One region of the Faecalimicrobium sp. JNUCC 81 genome, then DNA from elsewhere that is predicted to be linked to it. Evidence: riboswitches for the same ligand, from Rfam matches in the RefSeq annotation. Region 1 holds a riboswitch; each other region holds the start of a gene.
What was found. A riboswitch is a leader RNA that binds a small molecule or an ion and turns the genes downstream of it on or off. The one in region 1 is predicted to bind glycine.
Positions count from the first base shown of each region.

Region 2: it holds a riboswitch for glycine, as region 1 does, so the genes downstream of both, gcvT (glycine cleavage system aminomethyltransferase GcvT) here and JNUCC81_RS14025 (GrdX family protein) in region 1, are expected to answer to the same signal.
Region 3: it holds a riboswitch for glycine, as region 1 does, so the genes downstream of both, JNUCC81_RS11995 (alanine/glycine:cation symporter family protein) here and JNUCC81_RS14025 (GrdX family protein) in region 1, are expected to answer to the same signal.

Region 1 is NZ_CM132203.1:2,796,276-2,798,554, forward strand. It holds gene trxB (thioredoxin-disulfide reductase) at 1-367, opposite strand, end outside; gene JNUCC81_RS14025 (GrdX family protein) at 515-877, opposite strand; glycine riboswitch at 979-1,085, opposite strand; gene JNUCC81_RS14030 (M3 family oligoendopeptidase) at 1,233-2,279, opposite strand, start outside.
Region 2 is NZ_CM132203.1:1,896,251-1,898,529, reverse strand. It holds gene msrA (peptide-methionine (S)-S-oxide reductase MsrA) at 1-417, shown strand, start outside; glycine riboswitch at 500-604, shown strand; gene gcvT (glycine cleavage system aminomethyltransferase GcvT) at 770-1,882, shown strand; gene gcvPA (aminomethyl-transferring glycine dehydrogenase subunit GcvPA) at 1,937-2,279, shown strand, end outside.
Region 3 is NZ_CM132203.1:2,395,385-2,397,663, reverse strand. It holds gene JNUCC81_RS11995 (alanine/glycine:cation symporter family protein) at 1-771, opposite strand, end outside; glycine riboswitch at 946-1,034, opposite strand; gene JNUCC81_RS11990 (NUDIX hydrolase) at 1,663-2,274, opposite strand.

The sequences.
Region 1 (2,279 bases):
CACCTGGTGCTCCTAATTTTTTTGGAGTCGCACCAGTTGCTATTATAAGAGCTTTTCCTTTGTATTCTCCTTTTTCACCTTTTACTACTTTTATTTTTCCATCTATACTAGCCTCAATTATATTGTCTTTAACCATTTCAGCCCCAAAGCTTTTGCATTGTTCAACCATTCTAGCTATTAACTTTGGCCCACTTGCATCTTCTATAGATCCTGGATAGTTTGCTACATCATGTGTTGTAACTATTTGTCCACCTGTTTTTGATTTTTCTATTATAAGTGTCTTAAGCTTTGCTCTAGCTCCATACAGACCCGAAGAAAGACCTGCTGGACCTGAACCTATTATAATTAAGTCATATAAATTTTCCATTTAACTACCCCCTTTTATATTAAAAAACTGCATTTAAACAATGGACTTGCTAAAAAAATACCTTTAGGAATATCTCTTTGTCTGTCAATATTATTTTATATAATACTATACTGTTTATTAAAAATAATATGATATGTAACTTATATATTAAATTCTTTGTAAGGTATTGTTTAGGATATCAAAGTCTATAACTCTAAAATCATCTATAACTTTTTCTGTCCAATTTGGAGTATTTTTATTGTTTTGAAATTTACTTGAAGTCAAAATTGCTTCTTCTATTAACATTAGTGAATTTGTATCTAGATTTTTTCCTTTTTTCATAATGATACTTCGATATGGTGTTTCATTAGGTTTTACACTTCCATAAAGTGGATGAGATAAAAGTTTATATCCCTTATGTATTAAATCTCTGCATTCTTTTAGTATTCCTATATAGGTAATATCTTTTTGTAAAATTTCTTTATCTTTAATCTCTTGTTTAACAATTGGGTTATTAGTTATTATTACCATGTCTCCCTCTCGCTTTCAATATTTCGTATTTATTTTACAACAAAAAACAGAGAAAACAAATTCCCAATTCGTTTTCTCTGTTAATATAATCTTCAGAGTTCCGTCTAGACACAGTATTTTCACCTGAGAATTTCACTTAATTTTATTGGGTTAATAAATTAAGTTTGTCCCTTCGGTCACTTTAAAAGTTGTCTCCCATGTCCTTCATTCGGATATTTAATTTTCTATTTTCTTTATTAATAATATCTATACTATCTAAGCTAAGTATATAATCTTTCTATTTGATTTTCAACATATTTTTTTAAAAAAATTATATGATTTTTAAATCTATATTTTAAAGTTGACAAAAGTTATTTTATAACTTACTATCATCTACTTCTTCTAACCATTTTTTAATACTTAATATAACACTTTCAACACATCCATCTTCAAATGGAGATTTTAAATTTCCTATATCAACAATTTCTAAGAATGATTTAGTTCCACCTACCTTGCATATATCTAAGTAGTCTTGCCATCCTTTATCTTTATCTTCACTCATTTTCTTCCAGAACTGTAAAGAGCAAATTTGAGCTAATGTGTAGTCTATATAATAAAAAGGATTTTTAAATATATGGCCTTGTTTAAACCACCATCCACCATTTTCTAAAAACTTACATCCTTCATAGTCTTTATGAGGAAGATATTTCTTTTCTAACATTCTCCAAGTTTTTTTTCTTTCTTCCTTAGTCATATTTGGATTTTCATAAATATAGTGCTGGAATTCATCTACTACTATTCCATATGGTATAAATTTAATAGCGGCTGATAAATGAGTAAATTTATACTTTTTCGTATCTTCTTTAAAGAAAAGTTCCATCCACGGCCATGTTATAAACTCCATACTCATAGAATGAATTTCACAACTTTCATAGGTTGGGAAATTTATTTCAGGCATATCTATCCAAGTTGACATATATAGCTGGAATGCATGTCCCGCTTCATGTGTTAATACATCTATATCATCCGCAGTTTGATTAAAGTTTGAAAATATAAATGGTGCTTTATAATCTGGTATATATGTACAATATCCACCTGCTGCCTTAGATTTCTTAGTTACTAAATCCATAAGCTCATTTTCTAACATAAAATCAAAAAATTCTTTTGTTTCTTTAGATAACTCAGAATACATCTTTTTACCATTTTCAATAATATATTCTGAACTTCCTTTAGGTGTTGCATTTCCACTTAAGAATTCAAAGTTTTCATCAACATATGTTAACTTTTCTATATTTAATCTATTGGCTTGTCTTTTATACAAATCACTAGCAACTGGAACTATATATTCTGAAACTTGTTTTCTAAAGTTTTTTACCATTTGTGCATTATAGTCAGTTCTCATCATTCTTATATATCCTAATTC
Region 2 (2,279 bases), 900 kb from region 1:
AATGATTTAAAAAAAATTTTAACTCCTATCCAATTTGAAGTAACACAAAATGATAAAACAGAACCACCATTTCAAAATGAGTACTATGATAATAATGAAAAAGGAATATATGTAGATATTATAAGCGGAGAAGTGCTATTTTCATCTAAAGATAAATTCGATTCGGGTTGTGGATGGCCAAGTTTTTCAAAACCTGTTGATGATAAATTTATAGATGAAAAATTTGATTTTTCTCACGGAATGTATAGGGTAGAGGTAAGAAGTAATAAATCGGATTCTCATTTAGGTCATGTATTTGATGATGGACCAAAAGAATTAGGTGGTCTTAGATACTGTATAAACTCTGCATCACTTAAATTCATTCCTCTAGATAAAATGGATGAAGAAGGATATGGAGATTATTTAGATAAAATATAAAAATCAAAAATAACTATTTATATTTGTTGACACTAGTAAAGCATACTACTACAATTGAAATATAAAATAAAATACTTGCCAAGTGACGTTAACGAGAGATACTTTTTGATTAAAGAGCCGAAGAAGCAATTTGGAAAACTTCCAATTTTTCAAAGAAACTTTCAGGCAAAGATATCGTTAACCGATGGATCTCTGGAAAGACCTTATATTAAATATAAGGCACCGAAGAAGCAATAATACCGAGTATTAAAACTTTCAGGTACAAGAAACAGAGGATATAGGAATATTACTTAATATACCTATATCCTTTTTTATGTTGAAGTAATTTATATTTTAAAGGGAGATTTAAAGTATGGAAAATTTAAAGAAAACGCATTTAGCAGGTCAGCATGAATCTTTAGGGGCAAAGATGGTAGATTTTGCAGGATGGTTTATGCCAATAGAATATGAAGGATTAAAAAAAGAACATGAAGCTGTAAGAAACCATTCAGGTATATTTGATGTGTCACACATGGGAGAAGTTGAAATTAAAGGAGAGGATGCAAAAGAATATATTCAAAATTTAGTAACAAATGATGTTTGTAAATTAGAAAATAATCAAGCCATGTATACCTTTATGTGTTATCCTCATGGAGGAGTAGTTGACGATTTATTAGTTTATAAATTTAATGAAAATTACTATTATTTAGTTATAAATGCAAGTAATATAGAAAAAGATTTTAATTGGATGAACGATAACAAAAAATGTTACAATGTAGACATTATAAACATATCTAATAAAGTTTCAGAAATTGCAATTCAAGGACCTTTATCTCAAGAAATACTTCAAGAAATATGTAATGAAAACTTAGACGAAATTAAACCATTTCACTTTAGAAATAATATAAATGTTAATGGAGTTAATGCTTTAATATCAAGAACTGGATACACAGGGGAAGATGGGTTTGAAATATATTGTAAAAATGAAGATGTAGAAAGCGTTTGGGTAAAACTATTAGAAATAGGTGAAAAAAATAACATAAAACCTTGTGGACTTGGATGTAGAGATACTCTAAGATTTGAAGCATGCTTACCTCTTTACGGAAATGAATTAAGTGATAAAATTACACCGATTGAAGCAGGACTTTCATTTTTTGTTAAATTAAATAAAGATAATTTTATAGGAAAAGAAGAATTAGCAAAACAAAAAGAAAATGGATTAGAAAGAAAGCTTGTAGGTTTTGAAATAATAGGAAAAAACATAGCAAGACATGGTTATGAAGTTAGTATTGAAGATAAAATAATAGGATATGTTACAACTGGATATAAATCACCAACCTTAAATAAATGTATAGGATTAGCTCTTATAGATTTTAATTACGCTGAAATAGGAAAAGAAATAAATATAATAATTAGAAATAAGAAAGCAAAAGCAAAAATTATAAATAAAAAATTTTATATTAAACCAACATTAACTCATGCATAAAGAGAAGTATTAAGATTATTTAAATTGATATTAAAATTATTATGGGGGTAAATTATGTTTAAATATATACCACTTACAGAAGATGACAAATCAAAAATGCTAAATGAGATAGGGGTAAAATCTATAGACAACTTATTTGATGATATACCAGATGAATTAAAACTAAATAGAAAATTACACTTAGAAAATTCAAAGAGTGAGATGGAAATAATTAAAAAACTAAAAACTTTATCTAAAGAAAATATAACAACAGAGGAGATGACTTGTTTTTTAGGAGCTGGTGCATATGACCATTATATACCAGCATTAATAAAACATGTAACATCAAGATCAGAATTTTATACAGCCTATACACCATACCAAGGGGAAATAAGCCAAGGCACATTACAAGTAATAT
Region 3 (2,279 bases), 400 kb from region 1:
TAAAAATCCACCAAAAGCAGCTGTTGGAGTAAATGCACTTTTTATTATTAATACAAATGTTTCTGGTACTTTATTAAAGAAAGTTATAATTATTAAAGAACATATTAATATATACACAGTAGCCATAAAAGGTACGATTTTAGTTGCTACATTAGAAATGCTTTGTAATCCTCCAAATATTACAAACGCAACAAGCACTGCGATAATAACACCTGTAATTTTAGGATCTACACCAAAACTTCCGTTTATAGAATCTGTTATAGAATTAACTTGTGTAAAAGTTCCTATTCCAAGTAAAGCAACTAATATACCACTTACAGAGAAAAATATAGCTAGAGGTTTATATTTTTCGCCCATTCCATTTACGATATAATACATTGGACCACCTGAGATATTTCCGTTTGAGTCCTTTACTCTGTACTTTATAGCAAGAAGACCTTCTGCATATTTTGTAGCCATTCCAAAGAAGGCAGCAAGCCACATCCAAAATAAAGCACCAGGACCACCTGCTTTTATAGCAGTTGCTACACCAACGATGTTTCCTGTTCCTACTGTAGCAGCAAGTGCGGTACATAAAGCACCGAAGCTTGAAATATCACCAGTACCACTATTTTCAGCCTTAAATATAAGTCTTAAAGACTGAGGTAACTTTCTTATTTGTAAGAAACCAAGTTTAAAAGTAAATAATATACCAGTACCAACTAAAAGAACTAGTAATGGTGGACCCCATATAAAAGAGTCGATTTTGTTAAAGACATCAATTAAATTCATAAAAAACACTCCTTATTTTTTATGCCCTAAAATCAATAGAGTTTTAATTGACAGGTAGTTAATAAAGTGATTAACGAAATATGTGTAATAAAAAAAGCTAAATCTAAAAGATTTAGCTCTGGATATACACTAGGATACTTTAAATTAAAGCACAATAAGCACATTAATAAAAAATATGTTATCCCTGTCCTTTTGCCTGAGAGATTGAGCGTTATTGCCTTGCCCCTTCGGCGCCTATAATAGGTCTCTCCAGAGTTCCCTAAGCTTTACAGTCCTACTTTTATAAGGAAAAGTACCTGAGAGTGCAACTCCTTCGGTGTGCCATTTTGACAACTCTTCTATAAAGCTTCAATCGGGTATTGATTTGTTATAGCATTATTTAATATTTATGATATATATATAATTAGTAAATGTCAACTAAAATTTAAAAAATATATATAATGTTAAATATTTATGAAAAGTAACTTTAATTCAAATAATAAATTTTTTATAAAAAATAAAAATAAAATGAATTTAAATTTAACAATTGGTTAATATATTATTACATAGTTAATGAAAGTTAATTATGTATCTATACTTACTAGATAAAAGCTAGGATAATACCTAATCTTTTACTAGTATCTATTGGGGGTATAGATGATGAGATATCAATGAGATATCATATTAAATAGATTAAATATATTAAAACAACCTCATTTTAATATATTACTTTTAGTTTTGTAATCAATTACCAATAGGTGATTTATATACTAATTTGTAAGTTCTATTTAATAAAAGTCAAAGAGAGGAAAAGCTTACTAAAAGTAAAAGCTTTGGTAAAAGGCATTAGGTTTGATGGATATAACTATTAAATCTAGTGTCTTTTGTTTTGTAAAAATAAAAATAACTTCTTTAAGAAGTTATTAAATTTAAGAAGTTTTCTAATATTTTTGCGGTTATTCCCCAAATTACATAGTTATTATATTTATAAAAGAAAACATCATATTTGCCTACAGCAAATTTATAATCTCTTTTGTTTGGTATTATATCATAAGGAAAATTATCATGAGGAATAATTTGTATCTCGTTATCAAAATAAGTTGGTTTATTTTCTAGTAAATAAGCAAGAGGTACTAAAAAAATATGATCAACTTCATCTTTATTTATATTTAAGTCTCTAATATCCTTTATATAACCTAAATAAGGATGAACTATAAGATTCATCGGTGTTACAAGTAAGTCAAGTTCAGATATAATCTTAATATTATCACTAAATGTTCCTAGTTCTTCGCAAGTCTCACGAATTGCCGTATTATAAGGATCTTCACCTAGTTCTATTTTACCACCTGGAAAAGATATTTCATTAGGTTGAGATCTTAGATTTTTAGATCTAACTTCAAATAGTATATAATAAGAATCTTCTTTTTTTACTATAGGTATTAAGACAGAAGCTTTTTTCATATCACTAGACCCATTTATATAAGGTTTATAATTTTTAAATTTATTTTTTAAATCGTCTAACATTGTTG